DNA from 2 places in the Pseudothermotoga thermarum DSM 5069 genome. Region 1 is predicted to be linked to the other one. Evidence: riboswitches for the same ligand, from Rfam matches in the RefSeq annotation. Region 1 holds a riboswitch; the other holds the start of a gene.
What was found. Region 1 has a riboswitch for fluoride ahead of THETH_RS08025 (hypothetical protein). Riboswitches for the same ligand answer to the same signal wherever they lie in the genome.

Region 1 (6,043 bases):
TTCCAGGAATAAGCTCTCTCAAACGCGAAGGGAAGCTTTCAAGGTGCATTATTTTTGGGAGAACAAGCACTTCCTGCTGTGCTTCGTAAAAAGCCCAAATTTTGAAAAATAAAAGCGGATGTTCATAAACTACGAACAAATCAGCCAGTTGTTTTTTACCACGCGTTGCAAAAGAGATTTTTGAAACCACCTCGATTGGCTCGTCTTTCTTTAAGTGAATCTCCCTTTCAAGAACGGTGTGAGTCAAAAAATCCGCCACCTTCACTTGTGAGTTAACAGTTATTTGAACGTTTGCAAACGGAGAAACAAAAATGTGCTTTATCAAAAGATCTTCGTTGGTGAAAAGCCTGGCCTTCGATGGATAACGTTCTATGATGAGCAAACTGAGAATTCTTTTGGCGTTGAAATATTCAAGCCAAAGAAACCCACAAAAAACAAGACCGAGCAGCGAAAATACGTTAAGGGTAAATACGTTCCAAACAGCACACAAAACAGTTATTCCGACAAGCGGTTCCAAAGAACTGCTGATTCGCTTTAGCTCAAGCTTCACCTTTCACAGGAGCCTCCTCCGTTTGAAGAATCTCATTTAAAACATCTTGCTTGGTTTTTCTCATCAACCTTGCTTCGGGTTTTAGTATTATCCTGTGTGCAAGAACATCAATCGCTATACTCTTCACATCATCGGGTAAAACGTAATTTCTTCCGTTCATCGCTGCTATAGCCCTTGAAAGCTGCATCAAAGCTATCGCGCCGCGAGGACTAGCTCCAAGGGCTAAATCTTCGTGGTTTCGGGTACGTTTGACAATCCTTATTATGTAATCCAAGATCGATTCGTCCACGTAGACATTTTTAACCTCTTCTTTCGCTTGCTGAAGTTCTTGAACATCGCAAACAGGACCAATCGTTTCTATAGGATGGACTTTTTTCAACCTTTTTAACATCTCTATTTCTTGGTCCTTTTCTGGATAGCCTACGGACAAACAGATGGCAAACCTGTCAAGTTGGGCTTCCGGTAATGGAAAAGTACCTTCAAACTCGATTGGGTTTTGCGTTGCTATCACGAAAAAGTGCGGTGAAAGATGATAGGTTACACCATCGACCGTAACCTGTTTTTCAGCCATCGCTTGAAGCAAAGCCGACTGTGTCCTTGGAGTTGCGCGGTTTATCTCGTCCACCAAAATAATATCTGTGAAAATCGGCCCTTTTTTGAAAACAAATTCGTTTTGCTTTGTATCCAAGATGTTTAAACCTGTCACATCGCTTGGCAAAAGATCAGGTGTACATTGAATTCTGTTGAACGACAAGTTAATTGAGGCAGCCAAAGACCTTGCAAGCATGGTTTTACCTACACCAGGCACATCGTTCAACAGTACATGCCCATCGCTCAACATCGCCGCAAGAATTTTTTTAATCACGTCTTCTTTTCCAACGATGACTTTCGACACGTTTTCTATTATCTTTCGCGCGAATTTTTCCAAAGTTGCCATGTTTTCATCCTCCCAAACGACGTATTCAAGTTTGCTATCAATTTTGCAACATATCTATAGGCTTTTGCTTCCAACCCAATGGATTCTTTGTTTTTGTAATCGTGTTTTCTAATGACTTCCGTTAGTTGTTCTTTCAGGTTTTGAAGTTTCCCAAGCTGTATAGTTTTTAATTTGTCTGCGTTGTGAGTAGGCAAAGTTTTTTGAACCGCAAGGAAATGATCCAAACAAAAAACAGTTTTACTTTCTTCGTATTGGCAAAAGAAACATTTTTTTGGCAATGGTTGATCCGTTCTAAGTTGATCAATTCTTGTCGAGAGCAAATCTTCGTAGATTATCGATATACCAAGTATACCGTGTTCTGGGTGCTTGGACAAAAAAATCAACAAACAAGTCCGCATGCCTTTGACAAATTCCTTCTCTAAGTTGTGCTCTAACAACAGGATCGTTGACCAGTTCATACAAAATGGAATTGAACAAACCTTCAATTGCGTTGTTCACCATTCCACACACAGGGCACTCTGGTTCTTTGTTTTCCAACCACTCTAAAGCCTTTGATTCGGCTATACTTCTTGCTTGCATTTTTCCTCTTTTAAGAAAAAAACTCCTACCGAAAAATTGGGTAGGAGTCATCAGCCTTACGGCATTTTACGGCGGACTCCATCGCCGATAAAACTTGGTCTGAACATATATTAGCACATTTTTTGTTACAGATCAGTATAAAACCTTTTCATCGATATAAACAAGAAAGTACTGCAAACTTTATGTGATTTTGAAGTAAAATAACCTTACGTGACGCAGCTTGTGACATGGGGTGATGACCTTGGCAATACTTTACCTTTTACCCGCCATTTTCTTCGGTTGGTCACTTGGAGCAAGTGCTCCAGCGGCAAGCTTTGGTCCATCCATTGGAAGCGGTATGATAAGCTACCGCAAAGCGGTAGTTGTTGGTTCTATATTCATCGTCATTGGAGCAGTTGTTGGTGGTGCACCTGGCTTGAAGAACATAGGTACGCTTGCAAATTTTTCCACACTGGACGCTGCTTGTGCGTTGTTTGCTGGCGCAGTTGTCGTCACCACAATGACTTGGCTTAAGCTTCCTGCATCAGTTTCGCAAGCTATTCTTGGTGGGATAATTGGTATTAGTGTTAAAAATCAAGGTTTTTTGAGTTTCAACTGGTTTTCTTTGATAAAATTCTTTGCCGCTTGGATATTAACACCCCTTGCTGCTATGTTGGTCGCTTATTTAATCTACGTTTTTCTTTCTGAAATCTTTAGAAAAATCAAAAAAGTCCAGTATCAAGATTTAACTATAAGAATTTTGACTTGGGTTGCAGGTATATACGGTGTTTATTCGCTTGGGGCGAACAACGTTGCAAACGTGACAGGTGTTTTCGTTGGGAATTTGCTCACCATTCCACAAGCTGCTTTGCTAGGAGGTTTGAGTATAGCTTTTGGATTTTTAACTTTCAGCAAAAGGGTTATGATGACTGTGGGAAAGGGTATAATAGAGTTGGACCACTTTTCATCAATGATTGCCATTCTAGGTCAAGCTTTTACCGTTTGGATTTTTAGCTTGGTTGGTATACCAATCTCTGCCACTCAGGCCATAGTTGGAAGTGTGATCGGCGCAGGGTATGCAAAAGGCGAAAGATTAAGCAACCCAAAACTTGTGTACAAAATCGTTGCCGGTTGGACTCAAGTACCCGCCGCAGCAGGATTGATTGCATACACTTTGAAAAGCGTTATTGAAGCAATTTTTCAGCTGACTCAAACACTGTGATAATTCGAATTCTAAAATCCTTTGAAAAAAATTGTAAAACAAGCTTTGCCAGTTTACAAGCTGATTTAAAACCGTCTATTCTATAATTGGAGGTGTCAACTTAAGCTGGGGAATAAGATAAAATAAACGGGAACCAACCTTCTCACCGAAAGGAGGTTCCCGTAAAGATGAAAGTTACAACAACATATATCACCGAGTACCTATACCAAATTATACCAAACCTTTTTCAAAGACAAAGAGTTCCACATGAGGCGAAAGTATGAACTTGCATTAAGGAAGGCAGCAGCCATAATTGGAGTCAGTCATGAAGCCTTGAGGAAATGGTGGACAAGGATGAAAGAAGAGATATTTGCTGAGAAGATAGAAGGCAATGCAGTAGTAGCTATAGACGAGATGAAGGTGAACATAAATGAGGTTAAGAGGAAGAAAGTGATCTATGCGTTGGTCAGCAAAACGCGAGAGAAGGACAAAGCGAGCTTGGTGATGAGACTTAGGGTGAATTTTGTGTCTGGACAAAATACCTCAGTTGAAACATCTGGTTCAGCTCATACATACATCCCTTTACCCTCATTATCCCGTTCCTCCATTTTGTCTCCCTCAGGTTCTTCCTGTGCAAATATACGCTTAACTCCAATAGCTCAACACTCCCAAAATATCCCCCACTTTTTATCCTTACTCGCTCTATCTTGCTGTTTATGCTCTCCACAGGGCCATGGTACTGGGAAGCGAGAAAAAAGAATATGGGATATTGGGAACACGAGCATGAGAGGTTTGGGGAAAGAAGTCTTGTTGAGAGCGTGATAGGGATAACGAGGTACAGGCTGAGGCGTTTTAACATAAGCAGGTTATGGTACAAGAGGAGGGATGAGGACATAGTGAAGTGGCTATTTCCATTTCTTCTATTAGTACAGTTTTCCTTCTTAAGTTGACAGGTCCTAATTTCAGTGAATCCAAATGTAAGGAGGTGGGTACTGTGAGGAAGTTTTTGGCGGTTCTTTTGCTGGTTAGTCTGTGCTTCAGTGTCTTCGCACTCAACGTTATCTACATGATTGGCGATGGGATGGCGGCAAACCAAATTCTTCTGGCAAGTATCCTTGAAGGCAAAATTCTCAACATCATGAAGATGCCGTACACCGGTCTAACTACAACCTATTCGTACGATTCTTGGGTCACCGATTCAGCTCCAGCTGGTACGGCACTTGCAAGTGGTTTTAAAACTTTAAACAGAGCCATAGGAGTCCTTCCAAATGGAGAACCAGTTCCAAGCATGATTGAACTTGCGGCAGAACGTGGTTTTAAAACTGGTATTGTTGTAACCTGCAGGGTCACTCACGCAACCCCAGCTGCATTCTATGGTCATGTTACAAACAGAGATGATGAATTCACATTGGCAGAACAACTTGCAAATTCAAAGGTTGACGTCATAATGGGTGGGGGATACGCTTGGTTCTTACCAACCGATGCAGGTGGAAGAAGAACGGATGGAAAGAATTTGATCGAGCAGATGAAAGCAAGAGGGTACACCTATGTGACCAAAAAGTCTGAACTTCAATCAGTCAAATCCGACAAGCTTTTGGCGTTGTTTGCACCAAGTCATTTGGATGCAGTGCCAGTTAGATCGGGCGAACAGCCAACTTTGGACGAAATGGTTGCAAAAGCTTTGGAAATTCTTTCTTCCAGTGGTGAACCATTCATCTTGATGGTTGAAGGCTCTCAAATCGATTGGGCTTGCCACGCAAACGACGTTTTCTGGACATGGAAAGAAATGATCGAATTTGACAACGCTGTAAAAGTTGCGCTCGATTTTGCTGCAAGGAACGGCAACACATTGGTTGTTGTCACTGGTGATCATGAAACTGGAGGACTTTCTCTCTCAAACGGTGGATATACTATTGAGGTTGAAAAAGCAAGAAAAGTTAAAGGAACAGCTGATTATTTCCTGAGCAAGGTGAAGCTCGACGACTACGAAACATTTAAGGGGCAAGCTATGGAATTCTTCGGTGTTGAGATATCTCAGGACGAATTCAACTACGTCAAGAATGCTTCTAACAAGTCTTATGCGCTAAGCGAAGTCGTCAGCAAGAAATTGAGAATCGGTTGGACAACACACGATCACACTGCTGCGCCTGTGCCTGTTTTTGCCTTTGGACCTGGTGCAGAACAATTTGTTGGCTTTATGGACAACACCGACGTTGCCAAAACTATCATGAAACTTCTTGGATTGCATACACTAAGTTTTCCAAAACCAGTTGCAGCAAAATAGGTCCTTTTAAAAATGCATTTACAGCCGGTGCTTTAAGCACCGGCTTTTTTGTAACCGATGTTACAGAAAGTCATTCGAACAGATTCTATCATTGAATTGAAAGGAGGTAAGAATATGAGTGAGTTTCTGCAAAACAGCGAATACAAAAAGAAGATGATTAAAGAATTTTTGAAGCGCCTTCATGCTGGAGAAGATCTGGAAGCGGTCAAAAAGGAGTTTGAAAACTTCCTTTCAAGTATTTCCCCACTTGAAATTCCGCTCATCGAACAAGAATTACTTAAAGAAGGAATCACGGTGAAAGAAATTGCAAAAATGTGCGACGTACACGTTGAGCTTTTCAGAAAAGCTGTTTCACATGCCAGCAAACAATTTGAAGCGTTGCCAGATGGTCATCCAGTGAAAACGCTTTATCTGGAAAACTTAGAGATAGTTAAGGATGCCGAAGTTTTCAATATGCTGGCAGTCGCTTATTCATCCACGCAAGATTCTACACAAAGATCAATGCTTTACGAT
Region 2 (6,043 bases), 930 kb from region 1:
AATACCTCAAGCAGTTTCCCTCGCACAGTTAGAAGATCCAAAAGAAGACATTGTGAACAAATATTACTCGATCCTAAACGTAGTTGTTTTTGCGATCTTCTTCGGCTTCTTAGCCTTTGGAGATCTTTTCAACCTTGAACTTTGGAAAACGATTCTGGTGTTCTGCGGGATATACGCCGTGTTGAACTTGATCTTTTCCAGCAGCTTTGCAAGTGATTCGAAAGATAAGTTCACTGCAAACTTTTCTTTCTTCTTTGAAACTTTCAAACGTGTTCCTTGGAAAATACTCCCATTGGTTTTGGTATTCTTCGTCTTTGTGTACATCTTCAATTTGTACGGACTTACGAGGTACGTTGGAAATTTGATCAATTTCAAAAATCAAGCGCTTGGTACAGTTTTAATGGCTTTGATAACTTCTTTTGCCGCAAATTTGATGATCAACCAACCGATGACGATTCTTTTCGCAAACGCCATGAAGGTTGCGGGCATAGAGAATTTGAAATACGCATACGCTTTGGTGATAGGTTCAAACCTCGGTGGGAACATAACTTTGATGGGAGCTTTGGCTGGTCTTATGTGGTCCAGAATCTTAGCCTATTATGGGATAAAAATGGACAACAAGACCTTCGTGAAAAACACCTTGCCAGTCGTTTTGGTGACGATAGTTGCTTCATCTTTGGCTTTGCTTTTCTGAGTCACCTTGAATTAATTAGCACCTTGCTGGAAAATATCTTTCGATATAAATTCATACCATGGGCAGTTTCGGCAGGTTTTCCAGAAATCATTCTAAAGGTTCTTTCGCCGGAATCAAGGCGTTCTGCCATCAGAAATTGAGCACTCTCATCATCAATGAACGCTTTGACAAATGGATAAAGAAGTGTGACAGAGAAAGCTTCGACATCGTTGTCGATCAAAGCCTTTGTGATTTGTCGGCAAATCTCTGAACCTTCCCGTTCGTTCGTTGCCAAGAAGGATTCATTGAACAAAACAACCGAGAAAGGTTCTATACGGTTTGCGATTTCGTTCATCCTGGATAGTTCCTCATCGAGTCTTCCGCTCTTCATCGTTCTATCTTCCTCTTTCTTGAAATGAGTGTATATACCCTTTCGAATTGGAACCGCAAAAGACTCAGCTCCAACAAACATGCCGCACTGAGCCATCAATTGTGCTTGTCCAATGCTTCTTAGAAAGGTCGTTTTACCGCCTTGGTTTGCACCAGAAATTATATAGAGTTTCTTATTTCTTGCTTCAAAATCGTTTCCGACAACTTTGCTGTTTTTAACCAACGCAAGACCGACATCGTAAAGACCTTTCCACGAGCGATCCCAGCTATCCATCGGAAGTATTTCAGGAAAACAAATCGGCATGTTCAATGCTTTCAGTTTATCAGCTATGTTTAAACAGCCAACGTAGAACGCCAGTTCGTGCCTAAGCACGTTGAAAAAAGCCTGCAAGTGTTCCGCAGCTTGAGCCAGTGCATTGGCAGGCTGGTTTATAGCCCTTGCACGTCGTTTTTCCAAATCCATAGCACCGGCATCGTCCCGTGGTGCTATTGTATAAGATGGTGCAAACATCCATTTCAAAAGATAACCTCTGTCTTTCTTTTTCCTTCGCATCACATATTGGACACCTTGTAGATAGTTGCCAAGTTTTGCACTTACCAAAATACCTTCTTCACTGAGTTCATCCAAGAGTGAACGAACTTTGTGAAAGTAATCGTCATCCAACTCTTTCTGAATCATTGTCAACAGATTTCGAAATCCATCAGATTGAAAAGTTTGTATTGTGCTGTCGGCGATTTTTCTCAATCTCATCAGCATGTCGATGTATATTTTCAAAAGTCCAACTGCATTCGAATAAACTGCAGACAGATAAACCGATCCAAGCCAGTACCACGACTCTCTTCGCCGTTGCTCCGTTTCTACGGTTATCCTGTATAGTTCCCTGACCGAATCAGAGTTTTTCAAAGCATCTTTGAGGTTTTCCTGTCTGTAGAGTATTTCTTCCTTACAGGACAACGGATTGAAAAAAGCTGTGGAACAGACTTTGTAGATTATTTCATCTCCTTGAGCCATGGTTGAAAGGATTTGTTCCAACCCAAGATCTGAGATGAGAATTTCTTTACCATAACAAGGCTTAGATTCTGCATCGAAATCTTTGTCAGGAAACATGAGGTGAACTTTCATGTCTCTTCAACCTCCTGGAGAGCTTCTCATAAGTCAGTCCGTATTTTTCCGCTATGTGGATGGCATAGGCAAGACCATCCGGTGGTTTTCTGAGAATTTTGTAGGTTCTTTGAGAAGGATCATCATCTCTGACGGTTGCAACCATGCTGACGACTTCAGAAGAACGTGTTGCAAGTTCGTCGAGAAAGGTAACAACAACGGCGATTGATCCTATATATAGAATATGATCCATCATCAATTCACCCAAGGCTAATGCATCCGAAAGTGTTGTCGAAGTGAATATTTCATTGATCACCACGATGCTTTTGCTTGTAGCTTTTTCAAGAATTTCACGCAATCTCAAAAGTTCATCTTGCAACCTTCCGGTGAGATTTGAAACATCCTCTTCCCTTGGAAAATGTGTGAATAGGTTGTCAAAAAGATACAACTTCGCATCCGTTCCGGGCACACAAACGCCGATTGACATAAGCCAGTGTATTTGCCCAAAGGCTCTGGCAAAGGTTGTTTTGCCTCCCTGGTTTGGTCCAGTGATCACTATTATTCTTTCAGGATAATTCAAGACAAAATCGTTAGGAACAGTGCTATCAACCTTTGAAAATGCGAGTGCAAGATCAAAAACGTCATAACCGTACAGATGTTCTGTTGATTCAGAAACCTTTGGATAACAAAACGGCAAGCCAGCGTCTTTTAAAGGCTGAATGAGATCAAGCCAGGAAAGGTAGAACTGAATTTCCCTTGCAAATCTTGTGATAGCAGGATCTGGAAAGTTTAGATACTTTTCACAGAAATCGTATAGGCTTGAAAAGACTTCTTTGTAGAGCTTTGACAGCATCTCTAACACCGCAGCTTCAACGTGTGCAGCAGCCGGATTCTCAGTCAGCTTTTGCCGGTAATCCTTCACATCCCCTTGTCTGAACCTCTCAAAAAGCGCTAGAATCTGATTCGATAAGTCTGATTCGCCTTCATACTTTCTAACCCGAATCGTTCCGTTTTTTATGAACATACAGTATTCTACCTTTGAAAAATCCTTTCGAAGCTTCTGGACATATTCTAAGAGTCCATTGAAAAGCTCAGAGTTGGTGTAGCAAAACAAATATTCCGCAAAAGCTTTAAGTCCCTGTGATTTCAAGCTTCTTTTTGTCAGGTAATCGGTTAGGTTCAACACTTCCTTGCAGTAAGTTTCAGCGCAATCAAGCATATATCCACGGGGTCAAATAATTGTTTTCGTAGCTTTCTTCTGAACTAAGAGCTTTTCTGATCTCTGCCATCCGCTTATCCAATCTGTACATTTCTTCGGAAAAGCTTCCCAAAACCTTACGCAGCTGATTGTCTTCAAGTTCCCGCATGATCTCCTGTCTGTAAACAATCAAACTTGGATCTTGCAAATTCGTGTAGAAAAACCGTTGCAAATCAAACTCCCTTTTTCTTCTTATGATCGGTTCGAAGATCTTGTCCAAGTTCAAATCTTTAAAACACTCTGGTTCTGTCTTATTTACAAGCATCTCCTGTTCTTTATTTTGAAAAAGTATGCTGTAAAACATCGTTTCACCACCTTGGTGAAAATGCTTTATAAAAGAAAAAACTCCTACAAGTGTGCGCTGAGCGCAACCTGTAGGAGTCATCAGCCTCATGGCTATTAAAGGCGGACTCCATCGCCCAAATTAATTTTACCATAAACGGTTAGGCCTGATCTTTCTTCAGATCAACCAACGCTCTGCAATTGCCAATTCAGCAAGGCGAGTACATCCTATGTTGCTTTCTTCTTAACAAAGCGTAAAGACCTACGGCAACGTTCAAATCTTGGCATTTGCCTTGAGTTGGCTTTATTCGATCAACTCGAACTCGGCAATTCATCCTGTCAATCCTCAGATGTTAAATTTTTCCACTCTGTATACTGTATTGACGGACTGCAGTCAATGGAAGATAGACCAAAGGATCCTTTGGTCGGTTTTGCCGTGCCGTTTTGCAGGAATACTATATCCTTAAATAAATAAAAAGACTGCGGTCTCAAACTTGAAATAATGCATGCAAGCCGTTGATCTTTTCTCTCACTCTTCACGGTGATATTCACGTTTCACATACTCTACAACGATATCTCCCATTTCCTCGGTTGAAACCAATTTCTTGGCGGATGGGTTGTTCAGATAAAGATCCTTTGTCATGAATCCATCTGCTATGACTTTTTCGACGGCATCTTCTATAGCATTCGCTTCTTTTTCAAGTCTTAAAGAATATCTCAAAAGCAATGCCACAGAAAGAATAGTACCAAGCGGATTTGCAATGTTCATCCCCGCTATATCCGGCGCAGAACCGTGTATTGGTTCGTACAAACCTTTTAAGCCTTCACCAAGGCTTGCGGAAGGTAACATCCCAATTGAGCCTGTTATAACCGCTGCTTCGTCGCTCAGAATGTCTCCAAAGGTGTTTTCGGTGAGTATCACGTCAAACTGAGCAGGATTTTTCACAAGCTGCATCGCACAGTTATCCACGTACATGTGTTCCAAAGTTATATCTGGATAACGGCTTGCAACTTTTTGAACAACTTCTCGCCAAAGCCTAGAAGTTTCCAAAACATTTGCTTTGTCAACGGATGTGACCTTTTTCTTTCTGTTTCTTGCAAGTTCAAAGGCAACCTTTGCTATTCTTTCTATTTCTTCGTACGTGTAATACATCGTGTCGACGGCGTAGACTTTGCCGTTTTCTTCAAACCTTCCTTTTGGTTTTCCAAAGTAAAGTCCCCCTGTCAATTCGCGAACGATGACCAAATCAACTCCTTTTAGTAAATTTTCTTTCAATGGTGAACTGAAAGCCAAGTTCGGATAAAACTTCACCGGTCGAATGTTTGCAAACAGCTTCAAACCTTCTCGAAGTTTCAAAAGAGCTTTTTCAGGTCTCATATGAGAGGGTAAATCATCCCACTTTGGTCCTCCAACTGCCCCAAGCAAAATTGCATCTGCCTTTTGGCACAATTCCCAAGTTTCGTCCGGTAGCGGTACCCCCTTTTCATCCAAAGCTGCTCCTCCGATCAAACCAAATTGTATTTCAAAACCGTGATGGAAAAGCTTTCCAATTGTCTCTAACACCTTCACACCTTGTTTCACAACTTCCGGTCCTATTCCATCCCCAGGCAAAACCGCTATTTTGAAACCACTCATTTTATCTCACCTCTAGCCTTTGCCATGGCGAAGTTCAAAAGTCCTCCCCTTTTTATGATTTCCTGGATCAAAAGAGGGAAAGGTTTAATCTTAAAGACCTCACCGGTTGTTGCATTTTCCACTAGTCCATTTGATAGATCAACTTTCACCCAATCTCCTTCGTTTATTTTTTCAACTGCTTCAGGAAGTTCAACTATCGCAAGCCCTATGTTTATGGCATTTCTGTAGAATATCCTTGCAAAGGATTTTGCTATTATGCACTTTACGCCGGAAGCTTTGATGGCTATTGGAGCATGTTCCCTTGATGAACCGCACCCGAAATTTTCACCAACCACGAGTATTGTTTTTTCTTTAACTTTGACTTTGAAATCTGGATCAAGATCCTCCATACAATGGCGGGCAAGCTCAGTTGGATCAGTTGTGTTTAAATACCTGGCGGGAATTATCACGTCGGTGTCTATGTTGTCGCCATACTTCAAAGTTTTTCCTTCGTAGATCGTCATTCTTTCACCTCCACTTCCCACGGCGCAGCGATTCTTCCAAGGATTGCTGAGGCTGCTGCAACAGCAGGGTTTGCAAGGTATACTTCGCTTTTGGGATGCCCCATTCTTCCGACGAAGTTTCTGTTGGTTGTGCTTAAAGCTTTTTCTCCTTCGGCAAGCACTCCAAGGTGTCCTCCAAGACATGGTCCACAGCTGGGTG

Region 2: another riboswitch for fluoride. It lies ahead of THETH_RS10270 (hypothetical protein); the one in region 1 lies ahead of THETH_RS08025 (hypothetical protein).

Annotation. Positions count from the first base shown of each region.
Region 1 covers NC_015707.1:1,601,899-1,607,941, forward strand. Annotated here, with positions in the region: gene THETH_RS08015 (DUF58 domain-containing protein) at 1-550, opposite strand, end outside; gene THETH_RS08020 (AAA family ATPase) at 540-1,487, opposite strand; gene THETH_RS08025 (hypothetical protein) at 1,454-1,972, opposite strand; fluoride riboswitch at 2,101-2,161, opposite strand; gene THETH_RS08035 (inorganic phosphate transporter) at 2,302-3,267, shown strand; gene THETH_RS10950 (hypothetical protein) at 3,514-4,068, shown strand; gene THETH_RS08045 (alkaline phosphatase) at 4,241-5,530, shown strand; gene THETH_RS08050 (DUF438 domain-containing protein) at 5,645-6,043, shown strand, end outside.
Region 2 covers NC_015707.1:491,645-497,687, forward strand. Annotated here, with positions in the region: gene THETH_RS02495 (ArsB/NhaD family transporter) at 1-694, shown strand, start outside; gene THETH_RS02500 (MutS-related protein) at 696-2,186, opposite strand; gene THETH_RS02505 (MutS-related protein) at 2,161-3,384, opposite strand; gene THETH_RS10270 (hypothetical protein) at 3,377-3,727, opposite strand; fluoride riboswitch at 3,792-3,852, opposite strand; gene leuB (3-isopropylmalate dehydrogenase) at 4,235-5,341, opposite strand; gene leuD (3-isopropylmalate dehydratase small subunit) at 5,338-5,838, opposite strand; gene leuC (3-isopropylmalate dehydratase large subunit) at 5,841-6,043, opposite strand, start outside.